4 regions of the Arthrobacter sp. WCS2018Hpa-7 genome follow, and region 4 is predicted to be linked to each of the others. Evidence: riboswitches for the same ligand, from Rfam matches in the RefSeq annotation. Region 4 holds a riboswitch; each other region holds the start of a gene.
The links. Region 4 has a riboswitch for cyclic di-AMP ahead of RQH14_RS21035 (NlpC/P60 family protein). Riboswitches for the same ligand answer to the same signal wherever they lie in the genome.

Region 1 (4,174 bases), on a different contig from region 4:
CCTCCACAGGAGCAGCATCTACAACCGGCTCGGCCGGATCCGCCAGCTTATCGGCGCTGACCCGTTGAGCGGAGCGATCCGCCTCGAACTGCACGCTGCCTTGAAAGCCCGCCGCTGGGCAGGCCGGCCACGGATCTAGATTGGAAAGAAGAAAAGGCAGGCACCCTGGGGGTGCCTGCCCTTTTCGCAGGGTCTTGCTTTAGGAACGCCTCAGCCGCTGGCAGCTCCAACGTCCCAATCGGCGTCGGAACGCGGCCGTCCGGCTGCTGCTGCAGTACCGGCTGTGCCATCCCACGTGCGTGGTGGTGCGCGGCAAGCGCGTGCTCATTTGAGGGCGTCCTTTGTCGCGTTAAGGATCTCTTCGAGTGCCGTCTCGGTGGGCTGCGGCGCGGTGGCCGCGCTGGGCTTGCCCGTGGGCTTGGGTTTGGTGGTCTGCGTGGGAGTCCCCGTCGGGGTGGGGGTAGGAGTGGGAGTGGGCGTGACCGTCGGTGTGGTTGTGGGCGTCGGCGTCGTGGGTGGCGTAGTGATCGTGTCCGACGGCACCTCACTGGGTGCCGGCGCAGGCTGGGTGGGGACCGGGCTGGCGGTGCTGGGTGCCGCGGCGATGGTTGACGGCACTGCGGACGGGACCCAGACGGGGTCGGCCAAGGAGACTTTCGGGGTGGGAACGGACGACGGCGACACAGGTGCGGGCGCCTCCGGAACCGTGGCCGGCTGGCCGGCTGCCGACGTCGCTGCAGCTGACGCGGAGGGTGACGAGGCCGTCGAGTAGGAGGCGCTGGGTGCGGGGGCCGCTGTGCCCGAATTTCGATTGGAGGCGTTGGCTTCCTGGGAAGGCGTCTCCTGGCCGAAGAACGGCAGCTCGAGGGCCTGCCCCAAGGTCCCGGCTGTCAGGACCAGGCCGAGGGCGCCAGCCACCACGGCCATGCGCTGGCTCATGTGCTTGACAGACGCAGCTTTACGCAGGACCGCCTGGGGTTCCCGGCCAAGGGACGATCCGCCCATTCCCGGCCTGGAAGAACTGGGAGCGACCGACTGCTTTCGAACGTCCTTGCGGCTTGCCAGTGAAGCCGACGCTGTGGCGGCCGCAGCAACTTGCGCCGGGGATGTGCCCCGCGGTGAAACGGGTGCCGGCGAAGCGGGTGCGGCAGCAGGCTCTTGGCGGGCGGCCACAACGGGAATGGCGGCGGTGGCAGGTTGGGACGCGGCAGGCTGAGGCGTTGTCGGCTGCTCGGGATCCTCCTGCTCGGAACGTGACGCCTGAACAATCGGAATGGCCGAGGTAGGAGGCCCCGGCGTGGTGGAAGCCGGAGCTGCAGCCTGTGCGGCCTCCACGACCGGAATGGCCGCGGTTGCCGGCTCGGCAGCTTCGGAGGGCTCTCCTGTTGCGGATGCAGCTGGCTCGGCCTCGGACGACGCCGGGGCGGCGGGCGCGATCACAGCCAGGGCTGCCCGCTCCCGCTCGGCCGCGCGCGCGGCCGCTCGCGTGATGGGTGTCGCGACGGTGGGAAGGGCCGCAGTGGCGGCCTCCGGCGTCGTGCTTGTCGTTCCGGGTGCGGCAGCAGTGTCTGCCTGCACGCTGATGGGGGATCCGCTGGGTTGGGCCCGACGGCGTCCGGTTGGCTTGGTGCGCTCGCGTTCAGTCTCGGCGCGGCGCGGCTGATCCATGGTTGGGGACATGGTGGTTGCCTCTCAACGCCTTCGAGGTTAGCTGTCGGGTTCGGACGAGGCCGTCCGGCCGCCGTAGCGGCTTCACCCCAAGGACTTTGGAAAGTCCGGGAACTTTTGGGTCCCCCGCCTCTGCCGCGGGTCTGGCGGATCCCGGAATGCGGCAGAGCTCGGCGTCATTCCGGAAGCGGCCCAGCGGAGATACGGGTCGCCCTACGACGGTACATGAGCCGGAAAGTAAAGTCACATTAATATAACGGACGGTAGGCCTCCCAAGATGAGAGGGTTCTAGCGTTTAGGCTTCGGGGCCGGTGCCGGCGCGGGCAACTCATGCTGGATCCTCTGGATCTGCACGGCTTGGTGGGTTTCCGGGCGGAAGATTTCATCCGCCACTCCCAGCATGCCGCCGGTGGCTCCACGCCGGACTTTGCCCTCGCCGCTCCGGCGCGATGACCAGTACCACACGCCGGCCATCAGAGCCGGGAATCCGAGCACTGCAGCCGCCGCGAGCAAGATATCCATGGCCCAACACTAGCTTCGCGCTGCACCGGCAGGTAGACATTGACTATGGACCTGCCTGTGATGCCACCCGTCTCGCCCATGCTCGCCAAGTCCGTCCCCACCATCCCCGATGTTGGGCACTACGAGCCCAAGTGGGACGGATTCCGGACCATCGTCTTCAAAGACGGGGATGAGATCATCCTGGGGAGCCGCAATGAGAAGCCCATGACCCGCTACTTCCCCGAACTGGTGGAGGCGCTGCGGAAGAACCTTCCGGACAAATGCGTGATCGACGGCGAGATTGTCCTGATCGAGGGCAATCGGCTCGAATTCGAGGTGCTTCAGCAGCGGATCCACCCGGCCGACAGCCGGGTGAGGATGCTCGCCGAGAAGACCCCGGCGTCCATGATCGCGTTCGACATCCTCGCCCTCGGCGACGACGACCTCATGGGCAGGCCGTTCTCCGAACGCCGCGCCATTTTGGAGCGTGCGCTGGCCAAGGCGGAGCCTCCCGTGTACGTCACGCCCGCGGTCACGGCCCTGGAGCGCGCGCAGGAATGGTTCGTGCAGTTGGAGGGCGCAGGTCTGGACGGGGTGCTGTCCAAGCCCTTGGACGGGATGTATTTACCCAACAAGCGCGTGATGTTCAAGACCAAGCACGAGCGCACCGCGGACTGCGTGGTGGCTGGCTTCCGCTGGCACAAGACCGCGAAAGTTGTGGGGTCCATGCTGTTGGGTCTTTATAACGACGCCGGTCGACTCCAGCATGTGGGGGTGGTGGCATCGTTCCCCATGGCCAAGCGAGAGGCCCTGGTGGCTGAGCTTGAGCCGTACCAAGTGGAACTCAGCGAGCACCCGTGGGGGGAATGGGCCAGTCAAGGCGAGGGGGCTGCAGGGTCCAGGATGCCCGGCGCCCAAAGCCGGTGGAGCGGAGGCAAGGATTTCTCCTTTGTGCCGTTGCGTCCCGAGCTGGTAATTGAAGTGGCGTACGACTACATGGAGGGCGAGCGGTTCCGCCACACCACGCAGTTTCGCAGGTGGCGGCCGGACAGGACCCCCGAGAGCTGCACCTACTCGCAGTTGGAGGAGCCGGTTGCGTACGATCTCGGGAAGATCCTGACCCTGCCTTAGCCGGTCCCGCCTGGGCGTTCAGTCGTGGCCGGAGCTACTCTTCGTGTCCTTGGTCGCTGCTCATGCTGCCCTCGGCGGGCGGGGTTTCTCCCGGGGGTACTCCGCCGCCGGGTTCCAAGCCCGTGACGTTTCCGTCGAGGGGATCCGGGTTGGCAGATGCTGCAGGGTCCTCGTCCTCGTCCTGGCGCATGTCGGGATCCTCGTGGATGCTGTCGGCATCGGATGTTGTGTCAAACGGCCCTGTAGCGCCGGTTGCACCGAAGCCTTGGGTTTCCTCATTCGAGTCTGCAGCAGTCACAATCAGCCCTTTCGTAAGCAAACTTACTAATACTCTTGCTCCGTCAGCCTAGCCGGGAGGAGCTGACTCAACAAGCAGGCCAATGCCGGCGGCATCGTGCGTTAGTACTCAGCGATGAGGCGCAGTGGTGGTAACGAAGCTCCGGATGGCGTCGGCCACAGCTTGGGGCCGCATATGTTGCGCTACGTGCCCGACGCCGGGGATCTCCACCAAGCGCCCCTGGTCAACCGTCCTCGAAAGCCGGAGCGACCAGTCCGGGCCGGCCACGTTGTCTCGGCTTCCCCTCAGGACCAACACGGGGACCTTGATGCCAGCCAAGCGCTTTTCAGTGGGGTACCTCATCATCACGGGCAGTTCAGTGAGGTACCAGCGCGGACCGCAGCGGAAATAGTCCGACGTGACGATCCAATTGGAACCCGGGCTTTCGCGGAGCATCCCGTCAAGGAAAAGAGCCACGGACTGGCGCCTCACGTTCTTGTGCCGCGAATCGACAACAGGCCCCATCAGCACCACCTGCCGGGCCCGTTCCGGAGCATGCAAGGCCGCTTCGATCACAAATTGCGCACCCATCGAATG
Region 2 (4,174 bases), on a different contig from region 4:
AGGTGACTTTTGGCTATGTGTATAACGGTCCGGGCTCGGTTGCAGGGGGCGCATTTTGCACTGGGGATGAACAACGCAAACACGCGGACTCGGGAGGCTATCCATGGCAGAAAAAGTTCGGTAGTGTTCGAGTCACCGAATGGCCGGCAAACGTGTTCCACAGCACTTTCCGGCCATTTATTGCGGCCGCTTGGGGAACTCGGACGCGACCCCATGCGATGCCTAACGGCACACACGTCAAGGAGGAACCAAGCAGTGTCACTCACGCCTGATTCCGCCACGGAACGCACCACCACCGTGGTCATCGGAGCCGGCCTGTCCGGCTTGGCAGTTGCCAGTGAGCTCAGCCGCTACGGCGTGGGCTCCATAGTGGTGGACGGGTTTGGCGCGTTGTCCACAACCGGGCCGTCAGTCCACACAGGCATGCTTCAACGCTGCGATGCAGCCGACCCCGCAGCCATGCAGGAACGCAACGAGATCCTCCGCCACCTGCGGAACTATGCAGCAAGCCATCACCTGGATGTCCGCAGCACCACGCGGGCTGTCCGCCTCGATTTCCTTGGCTCCGACCCTTCCCAACAGATCGGCTACGGACTGGCCGCCAGCATGACCACCGCCGGGCTCAGGACTGGGCTCCACGCCTCAGGCCCCCTTGAATCCACCCGCCGCCAGTGGGCCGTCCACACTGCCAACGGCGTTCTTCTGGCGGACCACATTGTGGTCACGCGCTGCGCGCAGAGCCAATTGCGCCGCATGCTGGCCGAACTTGGCATTGCAATCGGGCAGAACCTGGTGGCTGCAATGCGGGCCGTCGGGATGCACCTTGTAGGAGTCGGTGAACTCATTACGCCCACACCCAAGGAAGTCCTTCGGCAGGCAAAGGCAGTGGGCCAGGCGATATCGTCCAAAGTGGCCCTCACCGCAGGGCCAAGCATCGCCACCGCCTAGCAGAACAAACCCGGACGACTCCAGACAAAGGCCGTCGGGCTATACAGCTGAGGCGCGCTCTATCCCGGCGTCGCACCTGCCTCTGAACTTTTCCGCACATTACTTAACGCCAAAGGCCGGTGCCTTCGAGGACTAATTCCTCAAAGACACCGGCCTTTGGTCTGAAGCGTGAGGCTTATGCGCCAGCGCGTACGTAGGTCAGGGGACCCGTAGCGGTCAACCAGCTGATCGGGTGGATGCCCGTCTGGTTGCCGTTGATGCCACCGCTGATGGCCTGGCCGTTGCCGATGAAGATGGCGACGTGGCCGGACTGAACGATCATGTCACCGGGCTGGGGGTCGCTGACAACCTTGCCGTAGTTCATGAACTGCATGGGGCCGAGGTCACCAACGGGGATGCCTGCGGACCCGAGTGCGCGCTCCACCATGGCGGTGCAGTCCTGCATGATGCCAATCTGGGCGTAAGCCGAGGCAACCATGGCAGCGTTGACGCCACCCACGGCCGGGGCAGCAGCGGGAGCAGGAGCAGCAGCGGCCGGAGCGGCAGCAGCAGCCTTGGCAACAGGAGCCGTTGCGGCGGCAGTGGTGACTGCTGCCTTCTTGGCGACGGGAGCCGGAGCAACCGGAGCAGGCTTCTCGATAACCGGAGCTGCTACGGAAGCAACAGCAGGGCGCTCGAAGTTGACGGTAGCCGTAGCCAGGGCGGTAACAACCTGGGTGGGAGCGTCGGCTGAAACGGTCTCAGCGACCGTGGCCGGGCTGGAATCCCGCTGAACCGGAGCTTCAGCAGCGTGAGCTGCAATGGAGCCGGTCAACACAAGGCCCGAGGCTGCTGCGATAACAGCTGCCTGGCGGCCAGCGCCGGAAGCGTTGCTGGCGACTGCCTTGGAGATGGAGATGAACGGATTAGGACGTACGCTGTCCGCCTTACGACGGCCGCGAAGAATGCGTGAAGACATGAAAGAGCCTCTCCCGATGCCTGCGAGGTTAGCTGTCGGATTCGGATGGGAGTCACCCGGCCACTATCCCCCGCTGTTCAGCGGAAGCTTCGTGACTTCACCCCAAGGCACGCTCGAAAGCGACCTAAAATGGGTTCCCCGTCTCTGCCGTAAGGTTTGTCTGCGAACGGATTCCGGACTGCGGCAGAGCTAGGCAATCAGGCCGGAAGTGCCCGTTACGTGGAACAGGCACAGGTACTACCGTACGCGATGATCACGCGGAAGTCACATTTAAGTAACGAGAAGCGCGCTTCCGGCGTGTCGCAGTAACCGTTTCGAGATCTTCGCAGCTACGTAGAAAACCCTGTTATTCCGCGGGAGAATCGCCATCTGAGTCGTTCGAAGCAGCGAGTTTCCTCCGCGCTGTAACAGCCAGAAAAATAACGAGACCGACAGCAACAACCGCCAAGCCCACAATGCTCCACGGGAAGGGCTGGGAGGCATCCGCGGCTGGCTCGCTGTTACCGGTTCCCGGTGCAGCCGTTCCCGGCGCTGCGGTCCCCGCCGTCGGTACTGCTGCTGAAGGTGCTGAAGCGGACGGCGAGGCTGCCGCCGAGCCGTTGGCCGCCGTCGTGCTTCCTGCGGTGGCCGTGAAGGTAAAGGTGCCCTCAATGGGGTGGGAATCGCTGCTGACGACGCGCCAGACCACTGTGTATTCGCCGCCCGGGGCGCCTTCGCGCAGCTTCTGGACCGCCTGGTTGTCGATGATCTCAACGGGGCCGTCGGCCCAGTTTTCGCCACCTGCCGTGACCGTCACGCCGGAACCGATGGCAAGCGGTCGGTTGTTGAACGTGATGGAGACCGACGCCGGGACCTGCGTCACGGCGGTACCATTGGCCGGCGTCGTGGATTCAGCGACGTCGTGGGCGGACGCGGGAGCCGCAGAAATCAGCAGGGCGGACGCGAAGGCAAGAGCAGCGACGACGGCGGCCAGAAGCGGGCGGATGGTACGCATGGGGCGGTTTCTCCTAGTGTTGGCTTCCTTACAGACTAGGCGAATCGTCCGGAGGGCCCGTACCGGACCGCTTAGGATTTGAGAGCACACTCCCCTCAATCCCCGGAGTCCTTCATGCTTAAACAAGGTTCTGCAGTAGACCGCTACTTCAAAATTACTGAACGTGGATCCACGTACTCCAGGGAAATTCGTGGCGGCTTCGCAACGTTCTTCGCCATGAGCTACATCGTGGTGCTGAACCCGCTGATTCTCTCCGGGGCGGATTCCAGTGGGGCCTCCCTCGGTTTCACGGCCGTCGCAGCCACCACGGCCTTCGTAGCGGGCATCCTGACCATCCTCATGGGCGCTTGGGCCAAACACCCGTTCGCCGTGGCAACCGGCCTGGGCGTCAACGCCTTCGTTGCCGTCACAGTCGCCTCGCACCCGGAGCTCACCTGGCCGGACATGATGGGCCTCGTGGTGCTCTCCGGCGTCACCATGCTCATCCTGGTGCTGACCGGTTTCCGTACGGCCGTGTTCAAGGCCGTGCCGGAAGCCCTGAAAACGGCGATCGTTGTAGGTATCGGCCTCTTCATTGCGCTGATCGGGCTGGTCAATGCGGGATTTGTGCGCCGAATTCCCGACGCCGCCGGCACCACGGTTCCCTTGGGCCTGGGCGTGGATGGCAAACTGATGGGCTGGCCTACCTTGGTGTTCGCAGTGGGCCTCATCCTCACCATCGCCTTGGTGGTCCGCAAGGTCCGCGGCGCCATCCTCATCGGTATCGTGGTCTCCACGGCACTGGCCGCCATCCTTGAATTCACCCTCCACATCGGCCCCAGCTTCGACGGCAAGAACGTCAACCCGCGCGGCTGGTCGCTCGTGGCTCCCACACTCTCAGAGTGGGGCGCCCCGGATCTGTCCCTTATCGGCAAAGCCAACCCGTTCGGCGCCTTTGAGCATCTCGGGTTCATCGCAGCGGCCCTGCTGGCATTCGTGATCCTCCTGAGCATCTTCTTCGACGCCATGGGCACCATGGTGGGCCTGGCCAACGAGGCCGGGACGGTGGACAAGGACGGCAACATCCCCAACGTGGACCGTGTCCTGCAGGTGGATGCCCTCGGCGCGATCGTGGGTGGTGGCGCTTCGGTTTCCTCCAACCAGATCTTTGTTGAGTCCGGCGCCGGCATCGGTGAAGGCGCCCGCACCGGCCTGGCGTCGATCGTCACCGGCGTGCTGTTCCTGGTGGCCATGTTCTTCACGCCTCTGATCAACCTTGTCCCCTTCGAAGCCGT
Region 3 (4,174 bases), on a different contig from region 4:
ACACGAGTTACCTCATTGCCACGGATGCCGGACCGGGGGATCCTTTCGAAAAGGTCCCGGAAATGTCCCGCCGTGCCCGGGGCATCCCTGTGTGGGCAGCCCTGAGGCAACTGGGCCGCAACGGGGTGATCTCCATGGTGGAGCGGCTCGCTGCAAATGCCCGTGCCTTGGCCGAAGGACTCGCCGCGATCCCGGGAGTCGAGGTGCTCAACGACGTCGTGTTCACGCAGGTCTCGGTGAGCTTTGGCAGTGATGACCGGACGCACAGGGTGACGCAACGGTTGATGGCCGAGGGCGCGGTGTGGATGTCCGGGTCCTCGTGGCGTGGCCGCGAAATCCTCAGGATTTCGGTGAGTAACTGGACCACGGACGCAGGGGATGTTGCTGCGTCCATCGCCGCGGTTCGCGGCGCGGTGCAGGCTGAACCGGAGTCCTAGCCCACCACGTGGGCCGCGTGGAGGACGACGAACACCACGGCAGCGGATGCCGCGGCCCAGCCAACTAAACGTCCCACCAGCCCTGTCACCGCGGACGCCGCCGTGGGTGGAGGCATGCGGCCGATGTCCCGGCGGAGCTCCGTGAAAGGAACCCGCCCCCTGCCCAGTTCGCGTCCCAGGCGCGCTACGCCGCGCAGGTCGGCAAGCGCGGTGCGTACGACGTCGACACTTGAGGTGGGATCGTCGGTCCAGTCAACGGGGACTTCGTGAACGCGCAAACCACAGCGTTCGGCGATCACCAGGAGTTCGGTGTCGAAGAACCAGCCGTCGTCCGTCGTGTGTGGAAGGATGCGGTGCGCGACGTCGGCGCGGACGGCCTTGAACCCGCACTGGGCGTCGGAAAAGCGTGCCCCAAGAACCACGTGCAGCAGGAAGTTGTAGCTGCGGGAGATGAATCCGCGCTGGGGACTGCGGGTCGCCTGCGAACTCCGTGCCAGCCGCGTGCCGACGGCGAGATCCGAATGGCCCGAGAGCAACGGTGCCAGAAGGGGAGCAAGGGCCGACAAGTCCGTGGAAAGGTCTGCTTCCATATAGGCGAGCACAGGTGATGGCGAGAACTGCCAGACATGGCGGAGTGCGTTCCCGCGACCCCTTTGCTGGAATCGAACCACTGTCAGTTCAGGCAGTTCGCGGGCCAAGCGCTCGGCGATCCTCAGGGTTTTGTCTGTGCTGCAGTTGTCCGCCACCGTGATCCGGAAGGAATGCGGAAATGAGTCTGTAAGGTGTCCGTGCAGCCTGCGCAGGTTCTGTTCCAGGCGGTCTTCCTCATTGAACACGGGAAGGGTGACGTCCAGGACCGGGACGGCAGCGCGGGTGTCAATGGGGGAGCATCGGGTTTGTGGCCCAGCTTGGGCAAGGCCCTGCTGTGTGGTGCTTAACGCCGCGCCACCGAAGCGCGCCGAGGGGAACCGTCGTGGTGGAGCGCTGGTAGATGGGTCTGTGAGCGTCATGTTTCCAGAATGGGCCCGCCGATTAAGAGGGCTTTAGGTGGAAGCTGTGACCCCACTGTGAACCATGGACGGCACCTGTGAAACGCGAAAACCGCGCCGTTTCCCGCCATCCGCTCCAGTGGGTACTGGTGCGAACGGCGGGAACCGGCGCGGTGATCAAGCAGTCTGGCTTAGTACCAGTTGTTTGCCAGGTGGAAGCCCAGGGCGGCCGACGGGGATCCGTAGCGTTCCTTGATGTAGTTCAGGCCCCACTTGATCTGGGTCTGGTAGTTGGTCTGCCAGTCAGCACCCGCGGTTGCCATTTTGGTAGCCGGCAGCGACTGGACAATGCCGTAAGCACCGCTGGAAGCGTTGGTGGCGGTGGTCTTCCAGTTGGATTCCTTCTCCCACAGGGTGTTCAGCGCAGTCATTTCGCTGGCGCTCCAGCCGTAGTTGCCAAGGATGCTGGCAGCGTAGGCCTTGGCGGCGGCGGGGTCGTCCACGGCCTTCGGGGCGGCGGCCGCAGCTGCGGCCTCGGCAGCGGCGGCGGCAGCAGCGGCGTCGGCGGCTTGCTTGGCTGCAGCGTCAGCGGCGGCCTTCTCAGCAGCGGCTTGGTCGGCTGCGGCCTTCTCGGCGGCTGCTTTTTCAGCAGCGGCTTGGTCCGCTGCGGCCTTCTCGGCTGCAGCCTTTTCGGCAGCGGCCTTGTCCACGGCAGCCCTGTCAGCGGCGCCCTTTGCGGCGGCTGCATCCAAGGAAGCGGAGATTTCAGCTGTCTTGTTGTTGCTGACCTGGGCATTCGCCTGGGTCTCTGCAACGCGGCTTACCTCGGGGAGGGTCAGGGCGGCGTTGGCAGCAGTACCGAGCGATGCAACGCCCAGCGCAGCGGCTACAACACCGGCAACAACCGACATGCGGTGGCCGGACTTACCCTGGCGGGCAGCGTTCTTGAGGACAGCCTGCGACTTGGTCAACGGTGCGTTGTGCTCATCGCGGTGACGCGCGGAAGGGCGCGTCTGATCATTGAATTCAGACATGTGTGATTACCTCTCAGCGCCTGCGGAGTTAGCTGTCGGGTTCGGATGAGGTCATCCGGCCGCGCATCACGCTGCGGCTTCACCCCAAGGGTCCGGCATAAATGCCTGGGCCCGGAGACTCTGGGTCCCCCGTCTCTGCCTCGGAGTAAGAACGGACTCCGGGAAGTGGCAGAGCTCGGCGCATCCCGGATGCGGGTCAGTTGGGGCGACCCACCCTTTCGACGGTACAGGAGGAATTCGCAGAAGTCACATTTAGGTAACAGAGATCACGACGCCGGTGAGTCGCCTTGCTGACTTCGTTACATCTGTTCGTTGGCGACAGCGGGGAGTCGAAGGGCGAATTCCGTGCGCCCCGGCCGTGAGGTCACTTCCACGGTGCCGCCGTGCGCTTCCACGATGGATTCAACGATCGACAGGCCCAGTCCGGAGGTGCCCTCAGACCCCGATCGCGCGGCATCGGCGCGGGCAAAGCGGGAGAAGATCCGGCCCTGGAAATCCTCTGGAATGCCGGGCCCGTTGTCCGTCACGGTCACCACAGCGCTGCCATCGGCAGAGAGCATGACGCCGGTGACCACCGTGGTGCCGGAGTCGGTATGTTTACGGGCATTGGAGAGAAGATTGGCAAGGACCTGGTGCAGCTGCGTAGCGTCACCCCGGACCGTGACGGGCTCATCAGGCAGTTGAAGTTGCCAGATGTGGTCCGGTGCCATGACTTTCTCATCGCTGACAGTTTCGATCACCAACTGGGTGAGGTCCACGTCCGTGACCTTGACCGGCTGGCCTTCATCCAGCCTGGCAAGGAGCAGCAGATCCTCCACCAGGGTGGTCATCCGTTCGGACTGGCTCTGGACGCGTGACAGCGACTTTCGGCCGTCATCGGTGAAGTTCTCGGTCATCCTCAGCAGCTCGGTGTAACCGCGGATGGCCGTCAGCGGCGTTCGGAGTTCGTGCGACGCGTCCGCGACGAACTGGCGCACTTTGGTCTCGCTTTCCTGGCGCGCTTCCAGGGCATTGGAGACGTTGTTCAGCATCTGGTTGAGGGCATGGCCAACGCTGCCGACTTCCGTTCCGGGATGGGCGGCCGACGGCGGTACGCGCACAGCAAGTGCCACCTCACCGGCGTCGAGGGGAAGGCGCGAAACTTTGGTGGCTACCTCGGAGAGCTGCTCCAACGGCCGCATGGTCCGCCGGATGATCACTGTTCCCGCGAGGCCGATGATGACCAGACCGCCCAGGGAAACCAGCACCATGGTCCACACCAGTGAGGCCTCGGCGCTTTGCTTGTCCGCGAGCGGCAGGCCCGTGACGATCACATCGCCATAGGCGGTCTCGACAGCCACCAGCCGGTAGTCCCCGTTGGAGAGGGATCGGTCCGCCGGATCACTGTTCTTGGGGAGGGCCAACAGCACTTGCTCGTCGTCCGTAGAGAGCGACACACGATTGCCCCTGGCATCGATCAGGCCCGAGCTGCTCACAGTTGAGCCGTCGATCCGGGCGTTCAGTGTCCCAGCGGCCTGCCCGCGAGCCTCCAGCGGGTCAGGCCTTCCGGATCCAGGAAAGTTCGACGGCGGCCTGCCGAAGTCATTCGCGCGGCTGGACGCCTGCTCCAGCTGCCTGTCGAGCTGCCTGTTGAACACCATGTCCATGGAGGCGTAGCTCACCACGCCCACTGCCCCGCAGATGGCGACCAGCAGGGCCATGGCCACCAGGACCA
Region 4 (4,174 bases):
CATGGTTCCCTGGGGCACCCCGGGCGTGAAACGGAGTTTCCAACCCATTTCAGCCAGCGTGTGGTCGCTCTTGGCGTTGTTGCATTTCAAACACGCCGCAACCAGGTTTTCCCAGGAATCCGCGCCGCCCCTGGATTTGGGGTGGACGTGGTCTATGGTGTGGGCTGTTTTCCCGCAGTAGGCGCAGCGATGGCCGTCGCGGCGAAGGACCCCGCGTCGGCTCACGGCGGTAATCCTGTTGTACCGGGGACGGATGTAGCGGTTAAGGAGGATCACGGAGGGGCGTCCAAGAATCTCCTGTGGCCCGACGACAGGCTCGTCGCCTTCGGCCACTACGCTAGCTTTCCCAGTCAACACAAGGACCAGCGCCCGGCGGAATGTTATTACCGCCAGCGGTTCATATCCAGCATTCAGAACGAGTGTGCGCATGCACGTACCTCTTCACGGCCGCACCCGTCAGGGGCACGAGGGCCGGCTGCCCTCTGCTTGTACGGGCTGTGGATCGACAAGATAAGGGTAAGCACTCATATGCCGTATCAACGAATTTTTCCGTCGTTTCCCGTGCAGTGTCGTTAAGAGTTCATGCGAGGTTAAGGCGTCGGGAGCCGAATCCGTCCGTTAAAGCAGAACACCCCGCCGGCCTGAGCCTGCGGGGTGTTGCTGTCAAAGCGGAATGCTGGATCAGCCGTTGACGCGGATGAAAACCGGGCCGGAGCCGACGTTGACGCTGAACAGTGCCGTGGTGGATCCGTTCCATCCACCGTGGACTGCCTGGCCGTTGCCGACGTACACAGCGATGTGGGCCTGTCCGGCGAGACCGCCGTTGGCGTAGTAAGCGAGGTCGCCGGGCTGTGCTTCCGCTGCGCTGACCGTGCGGCCAAGGGAGAGGTAGCCGGCCGGCCAGTCGTGGAAGTTGATGCCAACTGCTGCCAGGGAGTTCGTCACCAGCATGGTGCAGTCCTGGGTGACGCCGAGCTGTGCGTAGGCGGCAGCGGCGATTGCAGCGCCAAGGCCACTGGCAGCGGCCGGAGCCTTTGCCGCAGGAGCCGCGGGGTTGACGGCCAACGTGGCGTTGCCGGCAGTCGCCGTGCTTTCTGCGGCCTTCTTGGTTTCTACCTTCGCAGGAGCCTTCTTCTCTACGGGAGCCGGAGCCTGCACCGTGGTGACCACGGGGCGCTCGTAGGAGATGGCAACGGTGGAGTCCGCAGCGATGGTGGCCTGGACTACCGACTGGACGTCAAGGGTGGACGTCGAGGTGGACTCACGGTCCACGTTGGTGTCGGCTGCGTTGGCAGCAACACTGCCGGTCAGGACCAGGCCTGAAGCTGCGGCAATAACAGCCGCCTGGCGGCCTACGCCGCCGGCGTTTTCACTGACGGCCTTCGCGATCACGGCAAGCGAGCTGGTCTTGGGGGCCTCAGCGCGATGCCGTGCAACCTTGGATGCACTGGTCATGGTTTTCTCTTTTCGTATCCGCGTGTAGTTGGGGTACACGCGGCTCATTGGTGCGCCAGCACTTGGGGGCATGCTGGCGAACCCCGAACCGGATTGTTTCTAGCGGAGGGTAAAGAAGGAGGACGTGCCCGTGGAGGCAGCCGAGTGCAGGAGCGTGCCCTGTCCCGGGTTCAAGGCGCTGATCATCATGCCGTTGCCAACGTAGATGCCTACGTGTGCTCCGCCGTTCTGCATGACCAGGTCACCGGGGGCAGGAGTGCTGGTGGGCTTCATGGCAGTCCAGGCGTTGACGCGCGGGATGCTGATGCCAGCCTGGGCGTAGACCCACTGGGTGAAGCCGGAGCAGTCCCATCCGTTGGGCGTGGTGCCGCCCCAAACGTACGGGTGGCCGATGCCGGTGTAGGCGATCGCGGCGAGGCCGGAAGCGGCGGCGCTGGAAGCAGCGTCCTTGGCTTCGGACGACTTCGCGGTCACAGCGGCTGCGGTGGTCTGGTTGCCATTGGCCGCGGTCCGCTGGGTGGTCTGCGAAGCGCGCTGGACAACCTTGGGAGCTTCCTTGGTGGCCACTACAGGGCTTTCGAAGGAAACAGTGGCGGTGGGCTCTGCGGTGACTACCGCAGTGGTGACCATCTGCTGGGTGCTGGAGGCTTCCGACTTGGAAACGTCGGTGTCCGCTGCCTGGGCCGGAAGACCGACACTGAGGACGAGGCCTGAGGCTGCTGCCAGGACGACGGCCTGGCGGCCAACGGTACCGGCGTTGGATGAAACAGCCTTGGAAAGCGTGTTCAAGGGGTTCGTGCGAACCGATTCAGCGCGGTGGCGCGCAGGGGTAGTGCGTGATGACACGTAGGTAGCCTCTCCCAATGCCTGCGAGGTGAGCTGTCGGATTCGGATGGGAGTCATCCGGCCACGCTGCTTCAAGGAAGCTTTGCGACTTAACCCCAAGGCCTTCTTGCGAAGACCAGAAGTGGTTCCCCCGCCCCTGCCAGACGATTTATGCGAACGGACCTCGAGTGGTGGCAGAGCTAGGCAATCCACTCAAGTGCACCGGCCCCCTAAAAAGCCGATGCGCTTTGTACGGTACAACAGTTGAACGCGAATGTCACATTCAGGTCACGGGGTGTGTCACGAATGCGAGAGACAACCATCAACTGGACTTAGAGCCAGCCCATGGGGTCAACGACTTCACCGTTGACCTGTACTTCAAAGTGGAGGTGGCAGCCTGTGGAGGCGCCCGTGGTGCCGCTCAGCGCCACAGTGTCGCCGCGGCTGACCGTCTGGCCTACTTTGACGGTGAAGGACGACAGGTGGTTGTACGTGGTCTCCAGGCCGTTGCCGTGGTCTACCACGACGCGGTTGCCTCCGCCGTACTCGTGCCATCCGGCAAAGGTGACCTTGCCACTGGCCGCGGCATGGACGGCGGTGCCGCACTGGGCCACGAAGTCCTGGCCGCGGTGGAAGTCGCCGGAACCACCCGTGAGGGGGCTGACGCGGTAGCCGAACGGGGAAGCCGTCGTCAGGGTGTCCAGGGGGCTGGCCATGGTGCCTGTGGACGAGGCGCGCTGGATGCTGCCGGCGGACTGCGCGCTGAGCAGTTGCTTCAGCTTGCCGTCGGGGTCGGCTGCGGTAGCTACTGCGGCACGGCTGAAATCGATCTTGGCTGATGCAGCGGCGGAAACCTCGGGCTGGCTGCCACCTGTGACGGCCAGGGCCGACTCGGTCTGGCCGGATTCCGAGGTGGCCATGACCGGGCTCGTGGCCGGCAGACCGACAGTCAGGGCAAGTCCGGTGGCGGCAAGCGCAACTCCGGCCTTTTGCCCGACGCCACTGGCTGCGGCGAAGTCGGCAACCTGGCGCAACGGGCTCTTACGGCGACGCACCTGGCGTTCGGTGTCGCGTGGCCGGATCTCCGATACGACGCGGGCTGGCCGCAGCTCAGCAGCGGGGCCGGACGCGCGGCGGCGGCCCCTGACGTTCTGCGTTGTCAAACTCTGTTCCTCTCTGAAAAGCCTGCGAAGTTAGCTGTCGGATTCGGGTCAGAGAGTTCAAAGACCCGGTCCGCACGAAGCGCTCACGGCACACAGGTATCCCAGGAGGGACTTGCGTCAATGGGCACTTCTGCTGCGGACTTCACCCCAAGGCTGCTTCTTTAGACAGCCGCTTGTGGTTCCCCCGCCTCTGCCAGTGGTGGATGACACACCTGTTCCGTTGGCAGAGCTCGGCTCCGGAACAGGTAACGCTTTGGTATCAGCGCTAGTAGATAACTATAGGCGATTAAGCCCCGCAGTAATAAATTCGTTATCAACAGGAACAGGCATGGCGCGGCGGTCCCTTATCACTAATCCTGAAAAACCGCAGGTCACACGCGCGCCAACAGCTCGAAAGTGAGATATGACACCGCGTGAAGGGAAGGGGGCGTCAGCTGACGGAGACGAAGACGTGCGCCGCCACCTCGGGCGGAAGTTCCAGTGCACCCTCGATGCCGGGGACCCGGACGGAAATGTACTCGCCCACGCGCTCCAGCGAGACAGCCGCGCCGGGGCGGATACCGCCCTCATCCAGTTGGGTGAGGAGTTCAGGCTCAACCTGGATGGGCTCCGCCAAGCGGGTGACCGCCACGCGGGAATTCGGCGCATAGCCGTCCATGGCCTGCAGGAGGTTGACGTCGAGGCGGGGGAACGGTTGGCTGGCAAGTCCACCGAGCGCTTCAAGGCCCGGG

Region 1: another riboswitch for cyclic di-AMP. It lies ahead of RQH14_RS03700 (hypothetical protein); the one in region 4 lies ahead of RQH14_RS21035 (NlpC/P60 family protein).
Region 2: another riboswitch for cyclic di-AMP. It lies ahead of RQH14_RS01325 (hypothetical protein); the one in region 4 lies ahead of RQH14_RS21035 (NlpC/P60 family protein).
Region 3: another riboswitch for cyclic di-AMP. It lies ahead of RQH14_RS16100 (hypothetical protein); the one in region 4 lies ahead of RQH14_RS21035 (NlpC/P60 family protein).

Annotation. Positions count from the first base shown of each region.
Region 1 is NZ_JAVTJB010000002.1:231,375-235,548, forward strand. Features, by position in the region: gene RQH14_RS03695 (helix-turn-helix domain-containing protein) at 1-139, shown strand, start outside; gene RQH14_RS03700 (hypothetical protein) at 325-1,680, opposite strand; cyclic di-AMP (ydaO/yuaA leader) riboswitch at 1,683-1,827, opposite strand; gene RQH14_RS03705 (hypothetical protein) at 1,957-2,190, opposite strand; gene RQH14_RS03710 (ATP-dependent DNA ligase) at 2,236-3,300, shown strand; gene RQH14_RS03715 (DUF6480 family protein) at 3,335-3,598, opposite strand; gene RQH14_RS03720 (alpha/beta hydrolase) at 3,707-4,174, opposite strand, start outside.
Region 2 is NZ_JAVTJB010000001.1:279,226-283,399, forward strand. Features, by position in the region: gene RQH14_RS01320 (FAD-binding protein) at 256-948, shown strand; gene RQH14_RS01325 (hypothetical protein) at 1,124-1,906, opposite strand; cyclic di-AMP (ydaO/yuaA leader) riboswitch at 1,910-2,102, opposite strand; gene RQH14_RS01330 (copper resistance protein CopC) at 2,253-2,900, opposite strand; gene RQH14_RS01335 (NCS2 family permease) at 3,015-4,174, shown strand, end outside.
Region 3 is NZ_JAVTJB010000015.1:107,985-112,158, forward strand. Features, by position in the region: gene RQH14_RS16090 (aminotransferase class V-fold PLP-dependent enzyme) at 1-437, shown strand, start outside; gene RQH14_RS16095 (glycosyltransferase family 2 protein) at 434-1,447, opposite strand; gene RQH14_RS16100 (hypothetical protein) at 1,618-2,460, opposite strand; cyclic di-AMP (ydaO/yuaA leader) riboswitch at 2,464-2,651, opposite strand; gene RQH14_RS16105 (HAMP domain-containing sensor histidine kinase) at 2,760-4,174, opposite strand, start outside.
Region 4 is NZ_JAVTJB010000028.1:28,022-32,195, reverse strand. Features, by position in the region: gene RQH14_RS21045 (HNH endonuclease) at 1-429, opposite strand, end outside; gene RQH14_RS21040 (NlpC/P60 family protein) at 682-1,455, opposite strand; gene RQH14_RS21035 (NlpC/P60 family protein) at 1,555-2,301, opposite strand; cyclic di-AMP (ydaO/yuaA leader) riboswitch at 2,306-2,487, opposite strand; gene RQH14_RS21030 (M23 family metallopeptidase) at 2,613-3,443, opposite strand; cyclic di-AMP (ydaO/yuaA leader) riboswitch at 3,448-3,689, opposite strand; gene RQH14_RS21025 (metal-dependent transcriptional regulator) at 3,874-4,174, opposite strand, start outside.